Regions from separate parts of the Luteimonas sp. TWI662 genome, predicted to be linked through region 1. Evidence: predicted binding sites of a transcription regulator. Region 1 holds the regulator's gene; the other holds the start of a gene.

The links. Region 1 encodes FliA, which starts transcription of late flagellar genes. Its sites were predicted from a motif close to TAAAGTTTNNCNNNCNNNGGCCGATAA; they were not measured.
Region 2: the regulator FliA is predicted to act here: its motif matches at 5,800-5,826, upstream of ABE488_RS00205 (methyl-accepting chemotaxis protein).

What each region holds. Positions count from the first base shown of each region.
Region 1 covers NZ_JBDJMI010000014.1:5,841-13,956, forward strand. The annotation lists gene ABE488_RS10875 (ParA family protein) at 1-224, opposite strand, end outside; gene motD (flagellar motor protein MotD) at 224-1,186, opposite strand; gene ABE488_RS10885 (flagellar motor protein) at 1,197-1,937, opposite strand; gene ABE488_RS10890 (chemotaxis protein CheA) at 1,987-3,963, opposite strand; gene ABE488_RS10895 (protein phosphatase CheZ) at 3,967-4,584, opposite strand; gene cheY (chemotaxis response regulator CheY) at 4,581-4,973, opposite strand; gene ABE488_RS10905 (RNA polymerase sigma factor FliA) at 4,996-5,751, opposite strand; gene ABE488_RS10910 (MinD/ParA family protein) at 5,748-6,599, opposite strand; gene flhF (flagellar biosynthesis protein FlhF) at 6,586-8,116, opposite strand, start outside.
Region 2 covers NZ_JBDJMI010000001.1:40,480-48,595, forward strand. The annotation lists gene ABE488_RS00195 (penicillin acylase family protein) at 1-2,541, shown strand, start outside; gene ABE488_RS00200 (alpha-ketoglutarate-dependent dioxygenase AlkB) at 2,538-3,164, opposite strand; gene ABE488_RS00205 (methyl-accepting chemotaxis protein) at 3,206-5,770, opposite strand; gene ABE488_RS00210 (hypothetical protein) at 6,044-6,520, shown strand; gene ABE488_RS00215 (TlpA disulfide reductase family protein) at 6,711-7,277, shown strand; gene ABE488_RS00220 (hypothetical protein) at 7,279-7,494, shown strand; gene fabV (enoyl-ACP reductase FabV) at 7,555-8,116, opposite strand, start outside.

The DNA of each region.
Region 1 (8,116 bases):
CGCATCAGCGAAGCCAGGCTCGAGGGCGGGGTGGCGAACAGGTCGGCCACGCCGGCAGGCGGTGGGTCGGTCGGGATGCCGAACGCGCGGGTGAGCGAGGCATGCGGGTCGAGATCGACCAGCAGCACGCGCAGTCCGCGCGCGACCATCGCGCGGCCGAGGGCCAGGGTGGTCGTGGTCTTGCCGACGCCGCCTTTCTGGTTGGCGATCGCCCAGACGCGCATCAGGTCTCTCCTCGGGGATGGGGGGGCAGGGAATCGGGAGCGTGGTCGGCGGCGACCGCGGGGATGGCATCGATCGCAATCGGCTGCGCGGGCGACGGCCCGCCGATCGGCTGGCCCTGGGTCGACTCCGGCTCGGCCAGCACCATCAGCACCACGCGCCTATTGGCGTTGCGGCCGGCTTCGCTGGCGTTGTCGGCCTTGGGGCGCTGTTCGCCGTAGCCGACCATCACCAGCCGCTCGGGCGCCAGGCCCTCGCGCACGAACAGGTGCACCACGCTGGCCGCGCGTGCGGCCGACAGCTCCCAGTTCGACGGGAACTGCGCGGTGCGGATCGGACGGTCGTCGGTGTAGCCCTCGATCCGGATCGGATTGGGCAGCCCGCGCAGCACCGCGGCCAGCCGCCCGAGCAGGGATTGCGCGCCGAAGTCGAGCGTCGCCGAGCCGCTGGGGAACAGGATGTCGCTGTTGATCTCCACCTCCAGCCAAAGATCCGCGCGGCGCACGGTGATCAGCCGCGCATGCACCATCTCCGACAGTGCGTCCTCGAGCTGCAGCGCGATGCGCGCCAGTTGCTGGCGCGAGGCGGCACGTGCCGCGCGGTCGGCGCCGTCGTCGATGCGGTCGCTGCGCATCTTCGATTCGAGCATCGGCTGCAGTGGTGAATCGAGCACCGGCGAGGCGCTGCCCGGTCCGCGCCGCGCACCGCCGGGAATCGGCACCGGGGCCTTGAGGCTGGCATCGCGGTAGACGTTGTCGCCGACCTGGATCGGGTCGATCGTCCGCGGCGTGCCGCTGAAGGCATTCGCCAGCGAACTGGCCATTACCCGGTACTTGCCCTCGTTGAGCGAGGACACCGCATACATGACCACGAAGAACGCCAGCAGCAGCGTCATCAGGTCGGCGTAGGGGATCGCCCAGGCCTCGTGGTTGGCGTGTTCCTCGTGGTGGACGCGTCGTGCCATCGTCGCCGGCTCAGTGCAAAAAGCCGGCCAGACGGGCCTCGATGTTGCGCGGATTCTCGCCCTGGGCGATCGCGATCAGGCCCTCGATCGCCAGCTCGCGCTCGCCGCTGCGGCGGCCGATCACGCTCTTGAGTTTGGAGGCGACCGGCAGGAAGAACAGGTTGGCCGAGGCTATGCCGTAGATGGTGGCGGTGAAAGCGGCGGCGATGCCGTGGCCGAGCTTGGACGGGTCGGCGAGGTTCTTCATCACCGCGATCAGCCCCAGCACCGCGCCGACGATGCCGAGCGTGGGCGCGTAGATGCCCATGCTCTCGAACACCTTCGCCGCGGCCAGGTCCTGCTGTTCCTCGCCGTGCAGCTCGATCTCGAGCATGTGCCGGATGGCTTCCGGTTCGACGCCGTCCACCAGCATCTGCAGCCCCTTGCGCAGGAACGGGTCGCTCTGCGACTCGACATAGGCCTCCAGGCCCAGCAGCCCCTGCTTGCGCGAGACGTTGCTCCATTCGAGCAGTTGCGCGATCAGCGCGCCGCGGTCGGCGGTGGGTGGACGGATCGTCCAGCGCAGGATCCGCATCGCACGCTTGAACACGCTCGGCGGTGTGTGCAGCAGGATCGAGGCCAGCGTGCCGACGATCACGATCACGAACGCGGCCGGCGACCACAGCGCGCCGAGCCCGGCACCCTTGAGGATGCTGCCGCCCACCAGGGCGGCAAGGGCGAGCACGAGTCCGACGACGCTGAAAAGGTCCATGATCGCGATATCGGCGCCGGCCGCGGCGACTTGAGCGGCGCGCGGGGGGTCAGGGGCCGCGCAGCGCGTCCACGTCGAGGATCAGCGCGAGCCGTCCATCGCCGATCAGCGTCGCACCGGCGTAGCCAGGCAGGCCGCGCAACGCGCGCGGCAGCGGCTTGATGACCACCTCTTCGCGCCCGCGCACTTCGTCGACGACCAGGCCGAAGCGACTGTCGCCCCGCTGCAACACCACGATGGTCAGCAAGGCGGCTTCCAGCGCAGGCCGGTCGAGCCAGTGCCGCAGATCGAGCAGCGAGAGCGTGTGCGAGCGACGGTCGAGTGCGGCGCGGCCATCGAACCAGTTGACCGTGCGCGCCGGTGCATGCAGTACCTCCTGCACACGGGCCAGCGGCAGGGCGTAGGCGTCGCCGGCCGCGTGCACAAGCAGCGTCGGCAGGATCGCCAGCGTCAGCGGCACCCGCAGCGTGAAGCGGCTGCCGCGGCCGAGTTCGGACTGCACCTGGATCTGCCCGCCGAGCTCGCGGATCCGCGACTGCACCACGTCCATGCCGACGCCGCGGCCGGAGATGTCGCTGACCTCGCTGCGGGTCGACAGGCCGGCCAGGAAGATCAGGTGCAGGCATTCCTCGGCGTTGAGGCGCGCGGCCGACTCGGCGTCGATCAGGCCTTTTTCGCGGGCCTTGGCGCGCAGGCGCTCGGGGTCGATGCCGGCGCCGTCGTCCTGGACCTCGATGCCGACGTAATCGCCCTGCTGCTGGGCGATCAGCCGGACCTTGCCGGCGCGCGGCTTGCCGGTCGCCTCGCGCAGCTCGGGCGTCTCCACGCCATGGTCGATCGCGTTGCGGACCAGGTGGATCAGCGGGTCGGCCAGCGCCTCGACGAGGTTGCGGTCGAGCTCGGTGTCGGCGCCGACCAGCTCCAGGTCCACTTCCTTGTCGAGCGCGCGGGCGACATCGCGGGCGACCTTCGGAAACCGCGAGAACACTTTGCCGACCGGTTGCATGCGCGTGCGCATGACCGCGCCCTGCAGGCGTGCGGTGGCGTTGTCGAGGGTGGCGACCGCGCGGTCGAGATCCTCGTCGCGCAGGCGCGCGCGCAAGGTCTTGAGGCGGTTGCGGGCCAGCACCAGTTCGCCGACCAGATCGACGATCGCGTCGAGCCGGCGGGTGTCGACGCGGACGGTCTGCTCGCGTTCGGCGGGTGCCTGCGTGGTGCCCGGCTTGGGCGGCGCCGGTGGCGCGGCGCGCGGCGCAGGCGCGGCGGCAGGGGGCGGCGCCGCCACCGCGGCGGCTGCGGGGGCTGGCGCCGTACCGGGCGCGTGCGCGCCATGCAACTGGTCGAGCAGCGCTTCGAATTCGTCGTCGTCGATGGTGTCGCCGTCCGCGGCCGGTGCGGCGGCGACCGGCGCAGCGCCCGGGGCGGCCTTGCCGTGCAACTGATCGAGCAGCGCTTCGAACTCAGCGTCGTCGATCGGGTCGTTCGGGCCTGGCGCGGGTGCGGACGCCGATGCGCCAGGCGCGGCGCTGCCGTGCAACTGGTCGAGCAGCGCCTCGAACTCGTCGTCGTCGATCATCCCGCTGCCTGCCGTGGCCGGCGCGGCGGCGGCCGGGGCCACGCGGGCGGCCGGGGCGGGCGCCGCGGGTGCGGCGGTGTCGAGCGCGAAACCGGCGATCAGCTCGGGCGGGGCGTGCGGCACGTCGTCGCCGCTCTCGACCGCATCCACCATCGCCTGCAGCCAGTCGAGCGACTGCTGCGCGGCGTCGAAGTGCCGCGGCAGCAGGGTCGCTGCGCCCGAGCGTGCGGCACCCAGCGTTTCCTCCGCGGCATGGCACAGCTCCACCAGCGCGGTCGCACCGAGGAAGCCGGCGCCGCCCTTGAGGGTGTGGAAGGCCCGGAAGACCGCGTTGAGCTGTTCGCGGTCGTCAGGCGTCTGCTCCAGCTCGACCAGTTGCCCGCCCAGATCGACGAGCAGCTCGCGCGCTTCGAGCACGAAATCGGCGGCGATGTCGGGCGAGAACTGCATCGCTCACAGTCCCAGGCGCGAGAGCAGGTCGTCGGCGTCGTCCTGGCCGACGGTGCCGCTGTCGAGCCCAGCGACCGCCGGGCCGGCGGCTCGCAGGCGGTCCTGCTCGCCGTCGGCGGGCGGCAGCCCAAGTGCGCCCAAGCCCTCGTGCACACCGCGCACGATGCCGGCCACGCGCCGGATGATCTGCCCGCCCAGGTCCTGGTGGCTTTGCGCCAATGCCATCTCACGCAGGTTATCGCGCAGCGCGTCGATGGTCGCGGTCTGCGCAGCGTCGAGCGTGCCGGCGCGCAACTGGGCGACGTGCGCGCGGCTGTCGTCGATCAGATCGAGCGTGCGGTGCGTGGCCTGCTCGGTCATCGTCACCACGTGGTCGAGACGAGCGCAGGCATCATCCAGTCCCCCCTGCGCGGGCGCGGCCGGCAGGGTGTCGAGCGCCTGCGCCAGTTCGCGCGCCAACCGCCCCAGGCCGTCGACCAGGGTGCGTGCGCGGGCGGCGGCGAGCGCGTCGACCTGGCGGCGCCAGCCGGCCTCGTCGCCGCGTTCGAGCGCTTCGAGTGCGTCGTGCAGCAGCCCGGCGAGCTGACTGCGGTCGGTGGTCGCCGCGGCGGTCGCGGTCACGCCGCGCTCCCCAGGCGCTCGAAGATCTTGCCCAGCTTCTCCGACAGCGTCTGCGCGGTGAACGGCTTGATGATGTAGCCGTTCACGCCGCTCTGCGCGGCCTCGATGATCTGCTCGCGCTTGGCCTCGGCGGTGACCATCATCACCGGCAATGCGCGGAACTTGGGGTCGGCGCGGATCGTGCGCAGCAATTCGATGCCGGTCATGCCGGGCATGTTCCAGTCGGTGATGACCAGGTCGACCGCATCCTGGCGCAGCACAGCCATCGCGCTGTTGCCGTCCTCGGCTTCGACGGTGTTGTTGAAGCCCAGGTCCGACAACAGGTTCTTGACGATGCGGCGCATCGTCGAGAAGTCGTCGACCACGAGGATACGGATGTTCTTGTTCAAAGCGGGCTCCACGGGTGGGGCATCAGTCGGCGTTGCCGATGCCGGTGTCTGCAAGTTCGAAGGCGGACAGGCGGCCGCGCAGGCGCACCACGGCCTGGCCGTGGATCTGGCACACGCGCGATTCGCTCACGCCCAGCACCGCGCCGATTTCCTTGAGGTTGAGTTCCTGTTCGTAGTACAGCGACAGCACCAGTTGCTCGCGCTCGGGCAACAGTTTGATCGCCGCGGCCAGTTCCCGGCCGAACTCGCTGCGCACCAGTTGCTCCTGCGGCGTCGGTCCGCCGTCGCGGTTGGCCGGCTCGACCTCACCGTGGTCCTCGACGTGCGAGTCCAGGCTCAACACCTGGCCGCGGGCGGCATCTTCGAGCAGGCGTTGGTAGTCGGCGAGCGGCATCTGCAGCTTGGCCGCCACCTCCTGCGCGCTGGCGGCGCGGCCGCTGGCCTGCTCGATCTCGCGGATCGCGGCAGCGGCCTCGCGGGCGCGGCGATGGACCGAGCGGGGCACCCAATCGCCGCGGCGGATCTCGTCGATCATCGCGCCGCGGATGCGGATCGAGGCATAGGTCTCGAACGAGGCGCCCTGTTCGGCGTCGTAGCTGCGCGAAGCCTCGAGCAGCCCGATCATGCCGGCCTGGATCAGATCGTCGATCTCCACGCTGGCGGGCAGCCGGGCGGCGATGTGGTGGGCGATGCGGCGGACCAGTTCGGCGTGCACCACGACCGGGTCCGGTGCGCTGGTGCGCTGGACAGCCTGGTACTGGCGGGCAGCGGCGTTCATGCCGCCGCTCCCTGGCGCAGCAGGCGATCGACGAAGAACTCGACGTGGCCGCGCGGCGCGGTCGGCGCCTGCCAGCGCGCGACGCGACGTGCCATGTCCACCAGCGCCTGCGACGACGGGCTGCCCGGGTAGGCGCGCACCACCGCCTGCTGGCGCTGGACTGCGGCGCGCAGCCATTCGCATTGCGGCACCGCGCCCAGGTAGTTCAGCGAGACGTCGCCGATGAACCGCTCGCACACGCGCACCAGCTTGTCGTACAGCGCGCGGCCTTCCTGCGGGCTGCGCACCATGTTGGCCACGACCTGGACCCGGTCCAGGCCGCGCTCGCGCGCGAGCACCTTGATCAGCGCATAGGCGTCGGTGAGCGAGGCCGGTTCGTCGCAGACCACGACCACCGCATCCTGCGCGGCCTGGCAGAAGGTCAGCACCGAATCGGTAATGCCGGCAGCGGTATCGATCACCAGCACATCGAGCTCGCGCTGCAGGTCATTGAAGACGTTGACCAGCCCGGCGTGCTCGATCGGGCGCAGTTCTGCCATGTGCCGGCGGCCGGAGGCGGCGGGCACGATCAGCACGCCCGCCGGGCCTTCGATGATCGCCTCGTCGAGCGTGCAGCGCCCGGCGACGAGGTCGGCCAGCGTGAAGCGGGGCGACAGACCCAGCAGCACATCGAGATTGGCCAGGCCCAGGTCGGCGTCGAGCAGCATCGTGCGCTGGCCCATGCCGGCCAGTGCAATGGCGAGGTTGGCCGACACGTTGGTCTTGCCCACGCCGCCCTTGCCGCCGGTGACGGCGAGGGTGCGGACGGGCGCAAACGGGGCGGGAGCGGGCAGGTCAGGCGACGGCATGGTGGGGCTTCTGGGCGTCGGGGTCGTGGAGATCGTGCGTGGGGACAATCGGCTTATCGGCATCGCGGCGGAGATCTTCAAGCCGCAATGCGAGATGGGCGGCATTGGCGCGATGCAGATCGTCGGGAATGCGCTGGCCGTCGGCGATCCAGGTCAGCGGCAGGGCGTGGTCGACGGCGACCGACAGCACGCTGCCCAGGCGCCCGGTCTCGTCGAGCTTGGTCAGCACCGCGCCCTGCGGGCGGGCGCCCTCGAAGCGGCGGACGACCTCGTCGAGGTCGGCGAAATGGGTGTTGGCCGGCAGCACCAGCAGGGTGCGGATCTGGCGGGCGGCGCGCAGCCAGTGCAGCTGGCCGGCCAGGGCGCGGTCGCGTTGGCTCAACCCGGCGGTGTCGACCAGCACCAGGCGGTAGTCGCGCAGGCGCTGCAGCAGCTGGACCAGGCCGGTCTCGCTGTCGGCTTCGTGGACCGCGATGCCGAGCTGCCGGCCATAGCTGTGCAGCTGTTCGCGGCCGCCCACCCGCACCGTGTCGGTGGTCACCAGTGCGACATCGCGGGCCTGGTGGCGGGCGACGTAGCGCGCGGCGAGCTTGGCGATGGTCGTGGTCTTGCCGGCGCCGGTCGGGCCGACCAGTGCGATGACGCCAGCCTCCTCCAGCGGGTCGATCGGACAGATCGGCAGGCGCTTGGACAGCAGGGCCAGCATCAGGCCGCGGACGCGGTGGGCCGGGGTGTCGGCCGGCACCTGGAGGGCGATGTCGCGGGTGATGCCGGCATCGAAGCCGTAGTCGTCCATCAGCTCCATGACCTGGCCGCGGGCCGGGGACCCGCGCAGGCGCTCGTCGGTCAGGCGCGCCATCTCGCGCTCGATCATCTGTCGCATCTGCACCAGTTCTTCGCGCATCTGCGCCAGCTCGCCGTCGCTGGCCGGCGCCGGCGGTGCGGGCACGGCGACAAGTGCGGGCGGCGGGGTGCTCGGCATCGCGGTGTGTGCGAGGGGCACGGCCGCCTCCGGCGAGGGCGCGGTCGGCATAACGGGGGGCTGCGACGGAATCCCGTCGTCTTCTGCGTCCACTCTCGTTGCGGGCACTCGACGGCGTCCGAGCAGTTCGGCAAACGACGGAAATCCGGCGCCGGCGTCCGCGACCTCGGCCTGCAAGGCCTCGGCAATCGGCGCGGAGGGTGGGGCGGCAGGGGGCGTGCTGGGCACCGCCTGCGGCGATGCCGCCGCCTCGCTCGGCGCCAGCGCACGCAGCCAGCGTTCGGCGGGCGAGTCGTTCCGGGTCTGGGCCGCCTGCGGTTGCGGCGGCTCGGTCGGCGGCGGAGCCGTCGGTGCCTCGCGCCGCTGCGCCTCATCGAGGGCGCGCTGGACCACACTCTCGTCGTAGTTGCTGGCCGCCACGATCTCCACACCCTCGTCGGTGCGGCGATTGGACAGGATCACGGCGTCGGGTCCGTGCGCGGCCCGCACCATCTGCAAGGCGCTGCGCATGTCGGCGGCGACGAAACGGCGGATG
Region 2 (8,116 bases), on a different contig from region 1:
AACCGGTGGCGCGCTTGGAGCGTGCGGGCGCTGCTCGCACTGGCAGTCGTCGCACTGGCGATCGCGGCGATGCTGTGGTGGCAACTGCGCGGCAGCCTGCCCGAGCTGGCGGGCACGCGAACGCTGCCCGGGCTCGAGGCCTCGGCGACCATCCAGCGCGATGCGTTGGGGACGGTGACGATCACTGCGGACAGCGAGACCGACGCGCTGCGCGCGCTGGGCTGGGTGCACGCCCAGGAGCGTTATTTCGAGATGGATCTGATGCGGCGCCTGCCCGCGGGCGAGCTGTCGGCGCTGTTCGGCGAGCGGGCGCTCGACACCGATCGCCGCCATCGCCTGCACCGCATGCGCGCCCGCGTCGATGCCTCGCTGGCGGAGGTCGCCGGCGAGCGCATGCCGCAACTGCGCGCCTACACCGAAGGGGCGAACGCCGGGCTGGCCGCATTGCGGGCCCGGCCCTGGCCATATCTGCTGCTGCGCCAGCAACCGGCGCCCTGGACGCCGGCCGACTCGGCCCTGGTCGGCTTCTCGATGTACTTCGACCTGCAGGACGCCGGCAACGTCCGCGAACTGGCCATGCACCGCCTGCAGCCGCACCTGCCGCCCGCGCTATTCGCGCTCGTGGCCTACGACGGCAGCCGCTGGGACGCGCCGCTGGCGGGCGCAGCGCGCGGCGATGCGGCATTGCCGGATGCCGACGCGGTGGACCTGCGCCGGTTGGACGCGGGGTATGCGGGCAACGAGGACGGGCCGCCAGCGGCAATGGCGTGGGCTGCCCCCAGGCCCACCGCCGTGTGGGAGAGGGACGGTGGCAGGCCACCTGCGGCGGCCGATCTCGCCGTGGGAAGCAACAACTTCGCAGTCGGCGGTGCATTGACCGCGGACGGGCGCGCACTGGTCGCCGACGACATGCACCTGGGCCTGCGCGCGCCCAACCTGTGGTTCCGCGCCCGGCTGCGCTACCCCGACGCCCGCGCACCCGGCGGCCGAGTCGACATCACCGGTTTCACGCTGCCGGGCCTGCCCGCGGTCATCGTCGGCAGCAATGGCCACATCGCCTGGGGCTTCACCAACAGCTACATCGATACGCTGGACTGGCAGCGCATCGTGCCCTGCGCGACCGACGCCCCGCAGGGCCCCGGCTGCACGCCGCTGCGGCGCCATGCCGAGACCATCGCCATCGCCGGGCACGCCTCCGATGTACTGATGGTCGAGGACAGCGACTGGGGCCCGGTGGTCCACCGCGAGGCCGACGGCAGCGCGCTGGCGCTGCGCTGGACCGCGCACCTGCCCGGGGCCCTGAACTTCGGACTCGCGGACTTCGCCCATGCGCGCGATCTCGATGACGCACTCGCGATCGCCGACCGCACCGCGACCCCGACCCAGAACCTGGTGATCGGCGATCTGCACGGCGCGGTCGCCTGGCGCCTGCTCGGACCGGTCCCGGTGCGTGCGCCCGGCTGCGATGGCGCGACGGTCTCCCGTTCCCAGGATCTCGACGGTACCGCAGGCGACGCTGGCAACATCTGTGCACCGTGGCCGATCGCCACCGATGCGTCGCCGCGCGTCCGCTCCCCTGACGCGACCCGGCTGTGGACCGCGAACAGCCGTGTCGTCGACGGTGCCGACTTCGCCCGGGTCGGCGACGGCGGTGCCGCGCTGGGCATCCGCGCCTGGCAGATCCGCCAAGGGCTCAACGCCCGCGCGCGCTTGGCCGAACGCGACCTGCTCGCGATCCAGCTCGACGACCGCGCGCTGCTGCTGTCGCATTGGCATGCCCTGCTCGTCCAGGCGGCCGACGCGGCCGGCGCCGACGCCACTGCACTGCACGCACTCGCCGACGCCGCCGCAGACTGGCGCGGCCATGCGGCGGTCGATTCGGTCGGCTATCGCATCGTCCGCGCATGGCGGCTCGCGGTGCATGCGCGCATCGCCGATGGCCTGCTCGCCCCCGCGCGTGCAACGGCCGGCGACGCGCTCGCCTGGCCGGACCCGCCGAATTTCGAAGGCGTGGTCTGGCCGCTGGTGAGCCAGCGCCCCGACCACCTGCTGCCGCGCCGGTTCGCCTGCACGCCGCAGACCCAGCATGGGCGCTGCGCGCCGATCGTCGACGGCTGGACCGCGTTGCTGGAAGACGCCGCGCGCGAGGTCCGCGACACGCTGCAGGCTGAGGGGCCCTTGGCGCAACGGACCTGGGGCGAATACAACACCACCGCGATCTGTCACCCGCTCGCAGCCGCCATCCCGCTGGTGGGCAGGCGCGCGCTGTGCATGCCGGCGCAGCCACTGCCCGGCGACGGCACCATGCCGCGCGTCCAGATGCCTGCGTTCGGCGCCTCACAGCGCATGGTGGTCGCCCCCGGACACGAGCTCGATGGCATCGCGCACATGCCCGGCGGCCAGAGCGGTCACCCGCTCTCGCCGTTCTGGGGCGCCGGCCACGACGACTGGGCTCAAGGTCGGCCCACGCCGTTGCTGCCGGGCCCGGCCACGCACATGCTGCAGCTGCAACCCGCACACCGCGCGGCACGCAGCGACTAGCGGCCCAGCGCGCCCTGCCAATGGGTGCCATAGCGCCCGGCGGCCATCTTCGCGGCCGGGCGCGCGCGCAACACCGCACTGATCCGCGGGCCGACCGGGCGCGCCGTCTTCGCGATCCCGTGCTCGTGGGTCAACTGTGAGGCATGGCTCATCGCCAGCACGCTGCCGGGCGCGAGTTCGATCGCGATCGCCTTGCCGCGCCCATTCTTCGCGCGGATCGACATCCGCCGCGCACCGCCCAGCGACAGCAACGCGATCGGCTGACCGGGGACCAGCGTGTGCAGCTTGTCGTGATGCATGGCCACGCTGTCGCGGCCGTCGCGGTAGAGATTGAGCCCGACTGCGGTGTACGGCGCAGGCACCAACCGCTGCACAAGACGGCACATCTCGGGCAACGGCAACGCCGGCGGCAGCGCATCGAGCCGGTAGGACGCCAACAACCGCGGGACCGCGACCACGCGGTCGTACATCGACCGATGCTGGGTCTCCCAGTGCGCCCCGTCGCGCAGCGCCTCGAACCACGCGGCGGCCGTCGTCGGATCGACCGCATCGGCCCAGTAGCGGATGCCGCCCTCGGCGTCGTCGACGAGGCGCTGCGGGCCGGCGGGGGGAAACAGGTCCATGGCCCCGAGATGGGGCCGTCCGATGCGCCGGGCAACCGGCCTCAGGCCGCCGGCACAGAGGCCGCGTCGATGCGGAAGGCCGCGACGCTGGCGGTCAACCGGGCCGCCTGCGCATGCATGCGCGAGGCCGCCGCGGTGGCGTCCTCGACCCGCCCCGCGTTGCGCCGGGTGGCGGTCTCCATGCCGGCGACGGTTCGATCGATCTGGTCGATGCCGTCGGCCTGGGCCTGCGAGGCGGCGCGAATCCCGGTCATGATCGCGGTCACGCCCTGGACCGAGGCGACGATCTCGCTCATCGTCCCGCCCGCGCGGCCCGCCAGCGCGGCGCCGTCGGCGACCTTCGCGCCAGCGTCATCGATCAGCCCCTTGATCTCGCGCGCGGCCTCGGCGCTGCGCTTGGCCAGCATCCGCACCTCGGTGGCGACGACGGCGAAGCCCCGGCCCTGCTCGCCCGCCCGCGCCGCCTCGACCGCGGCGTTGAGCGCAAGAATGTTGGTCTGGAATGCGATCGCGTCGATGACCGACAGGATGTCGGCGATCCGGCGCGAGGCGCGCTCGATGTCGGCCATCGTCGCCACCACCCGGCCGACCGCCTCGCCGCCGCGCGATGCCACCGCGGCCGCATCGACGACCAGCGCGTCGGCCTGCCGCGTGTGTTCTGCGTTCTGGCGCACCGCATCGGCGAACGCGGCCATCGATGCGGCGGTCGCCTCCAGCTCGACCGCCTGCTGGGCGGTGCTGCGCGAAAGATCGGCGTTGCCGGCCGCGATCTCGTCGGCCGCACGCCCGATCGCGACCGAGGCGTCCTGAATGCGTGCGACGATGCCGGTGAGCTGGGCGACCGTGGCATTGGCGTCATCGCGCATGCGAGCGAACACGCCGTGGAAATCCCCGTCCATGCGCGCCGACAGGTCGCCCTGCGACAGCGCGGCCAACACCCCCTGCAGCGCCGACAGGTTGTGCTGGAAGGTATCGAGCAGCCGGTTGATGCCGGTCGAGAGCGTGCGCACGAAGCCGTCCTTGCCGTGCAGCGCAATCCGCCCGTGCAACTCGCCATGCGCCGCCGCCTCCACAAGTGCCGCGATCTCCTGCTCGACCATCGTTTCCAAGGCGCGGCTGCGCCACTCGACGGTCGCGCCGATGCGCTGGCCATCGACCGCGACCGCGGCGACCGCCCACGAGTAGCGGATGCCCGCGTGGTCGGCCTCGTGTTCGAATGCGCGCTCGCCGGCACGCAGCCGGCGTTGGACCTGGGCAAAGTCGGGATGCAGCGCGGCCGCGTCGCCCCCATCGAGCCCGGCGGCGCCTGCGCCGAGCACACCGCGCAGCGCGCGGTTGGCGTAGGCGACGTGGCCGTCGTGGTCGAGCAGCATCAGGCCCGACTGGGCGCTGTCGAGCGCCTGGCGGATTCGCGCGTTCTCGCGCGCGATCGCGCGCTCGCCCTCGATGCGCGTGCGCAGGCGTTGCTGCATGTGCACCAGCATCCCGGCCAGGCGGCCGAGCTCGTCGTGAGGATTGCGCACCGCGAGCGTGGCGTCGAGCCGATCGTCGGCGATGGCCTGCGCGAAGCGCAGCGTGTCCTCGATCGGACGCCGGACCGCGCGCAGGACCGCCAGCAGCGTGGCGATCAACGCGATCGCGACCAGCAGCAGCGTCGCCGCGAAGAACGCGTCCATTCCGCGGCCCTGCGCCTGCTGGCGCGCACGCGCGCCCGCCAGCGCCGCCGAGCGTTCGGCATGCAGCGCATCGAGTGCCGGCGCAATCCCGGCCGCGACGTCCTCGAGCGACTGCGCCTCGATGTCCAGGCCCACGCGCGCCGCGACGTAGGCCAGCAGCGCGGCCTGGTAGTCGTCCATCCGCGCCCGCACCGCCGCCTGCGTCGCATCGCCGGCGCGCGTGGCCGCGAGCGCCAGGTCGAAGTCCAGCTTGCCCTCGCTGGCCCGATCGGCCTGCGCGGGCTCGCCGGTCAGCAGGAAACGCAGCTCGTGCAGCCGCATGCGCTGCAGATGCCCCGACACGACCGGGTCGCCCAGGGCATCGACGTCGGCGGTGACCGCAGCGGCGGCCGACGCCAACCGCCCGCGCAACCCGTGCGCGCCCGCGCCCATCTCGTCCACGCGCGCATTGAGCGAGGCAATGCCGGTGCCAAAATCCGCGACCCGCGTCGCCACCGCGTCCAGCGCCGGGGACGCCTGCGCGCGGGTCTCCGACGGCCGCAGCGCGGCCAGCGTTGCCGACAGCTGCGCCTGGGCCGCCTGCAATCGCGTCCGGTCGGCCGCGTCCAGGCTGTGCGCGTAGGCAGTCTGCAGCCGCCGCGCCTCCGAGACCTGGCCGGCCAGCGTGCCGGCCAGCACCGCCTGCGCTTGGTGGTGTGCGAACATCGCGCCGGCACGCTCCACGCCCAGGCCCGCGCGCCAGTAGGCGAACGCCACAACCAGCAGGCCGAAGCCGCAGACCAGCAGGCTGGCCTTGATCTTCGTCGCCAGCGTGGCGCGCGTGAGCGGCTGCAGCCAGCCCGGCGCGACGATCCGAGACAGGCGTTGGCGGACGGCCGCGAAGGCCTGCGAGCTTTGCGGCGACGGGGACGGAAACGTGGCGACCGACATGCGCGTCTTCCAGGCAGAGTGACGCATCGATATCGGCTTGGTCGCCAGGAACTTGAGCGCCACGACGCGGACGATGGCCGCACGGTCCTGGCGGACCCGTGTGTTCTACCGCCGCGGCGCTACAGCGCGATGACCGGAACGCATGCCGTGATGCCCGCACTGCAAGCGCATCGCTTGCGCGGCCGTGTGCGTCCTCTGCCGCCAAGGGTCGCGTAGGATCGGATGGGGACGGGACCGTCCCCCCGATACGGCGACGCTGGCCCGCGGCATGCGATGACAAGGACGATCACGGCCACTGAGGACACGGCGCAGTCACTGCGCTCGGCGCGCCGCGCGTTGTTGCGTGCCTATGCCCTGCACGTCGCCTGGTTCGCGGGCATGTGCGCGTTCGCCGCCACCCACTGGAACGACGACGGCCTCCGGATCGCGGTGCTGCTGACCCTGCTCACCGTGCCGCCAGTCCTGCGGCGCACCGTGCGCGTGCACCGGCTGTGCCGGGCCATCGATCCTCAGGCCCGCACGCTCGGCCGGGGGCCCGTGCTCTTGATCACCCTCGTGCTGCGCCCGTTCGAGTCGGGGCTCGTCCTGCCGCTGAAGAACCTGTGGGCCTGCCGCAGGCTGCTTCGTGCGATCGACGCGTCGCAGCAGGTCACCCTCGACCGGCCCTGCGATACGCACGAGGGCGACACGCCCGGCTGCCGCGGACGACCGGACGGCACGCCGCCACTGGATGCGCCGCCAGGTCCGTGATGCACTGCCGCACCCGCCGGGCCCGGTCGCCAACGCCATTGCATTGGAACTGTGACTGCCTGGGCAATTCCACCGCTTCGACGGCGAATCGGCCGCCCGGCGATTGACCCCGGGCCCATGCGTGCGCAGGGTCCGAGGGATGTCGGACGCAGGAGACGCTCGCATGCCGCGTCGCATGCCATGGATCTGGTTGGGCCTGCTGGGCGCCTGCGCGCTGGTGGCAGTGCTTGCCTGGCAGAACCGAGAACTGCGCGAGGAACGGCGCTGGTTCGTCACCCGCACCATCGAGCCGTACCTGGGCATGTACGTGCCGCAGGTCCCGGCGACCACGCTCGACGGTGCCGCGCACGTGCTCGGCGCGCCGTCCGGCGCGTTCCAGGTGCTGTACTTCTTCACCCCGACCTGCCCCTACTCGCGGCGCTCGCTGCCGCGCGTGGCCGAGGCCGCGCGGCGCATCGCCGAGGCGCACGGGCCAAACGTCGAGGTACTGGGCGTGTGCCACTGCACGCCGGCGCAGGCGCGCGCCTATGCGGACACCCATCGCCTGCCGTTTGCGGTGACCACGCTGACCGACCGGCGCCACGTGATGCTGTTCCGCGCGCGCAACGTGCCCGCGCTGCTCGCGCTCGATCGCGACGGCAGGGTGCGTTACGCGCGCGTGGGCACCTTCGATACCAAGGAGCGGATGCAGGACCTTCTGGCCGCGCTGCAACGCAGGGATGCGTCGCCAGCCCTGGCCACTGTCGAGGAGCGATGACATGACACGGTATTGGAAGACGATGCGCAACGCCGCGGCTGCTGCCCTGTTCGTGGGCTGCATGGGCTTCGGTGCGATGCAGGCAATGGCCGACGACGGCGAGGACCGCGAGGCCTCGTGCAGCGCGTGGGCCTGCGCGCAGGAATGTGCGCCGTTCGGCGGACAGCTGGGGCCCGGCGGGCCCGGCCAGCCGCTGCAGTGCTACTGCTGCGGCTGAGTGCGGACATGCCCGGTGCCGGCCAGTGCCGGCCCGGGCACGCGCCGCGGTCGCGCGGACTCAGTCGCGCAGTTCGATCACGTCGAAATCGACCACCGGATCGACGTCCGCGTCGTAATCGACATCGTCGCGCTCGAAGCCGAACAGCTTCAGGAACTCGTGCTTGTAGCCGGCGTAATCGGTCAGCGCGGTCAGGTTCTCGGTCGTGACCTGGGGCCACAGCGCCTTGCACTGCGCCTGCACGTCATCGCGCAACTCCCAGTCGTCCAGACGCAGGCGATGCGCCTCGTCGAGCTCGGCCGTCGCGCCGTCGGCGCGGTACATGCGCTCCCGGAACAGCCGGTCGAGTTGGTCGAGGGTGCCCTCGTGCAGGCCAAGTGCCTTCATGACCTTGAAGACGATCGCGATGTACAGCGGCAACACCGGGATCGCGGCGCTGGCCTGGGTGACCACCGACTTGAGCACGGCGACGTTGGCGCTGCCGCCGGTCGACTTGAGCTGCGCATCGAGCCGGCGCGCGGTCGCGTCGAGGTCGGCCTTGGCCCGACCCAGCGCACCGTGCCAGTAGATCGGCCAGGTGATCTCGGTGCCGATGTAGCTGAAGGCGACGGTCTTCGCGCCG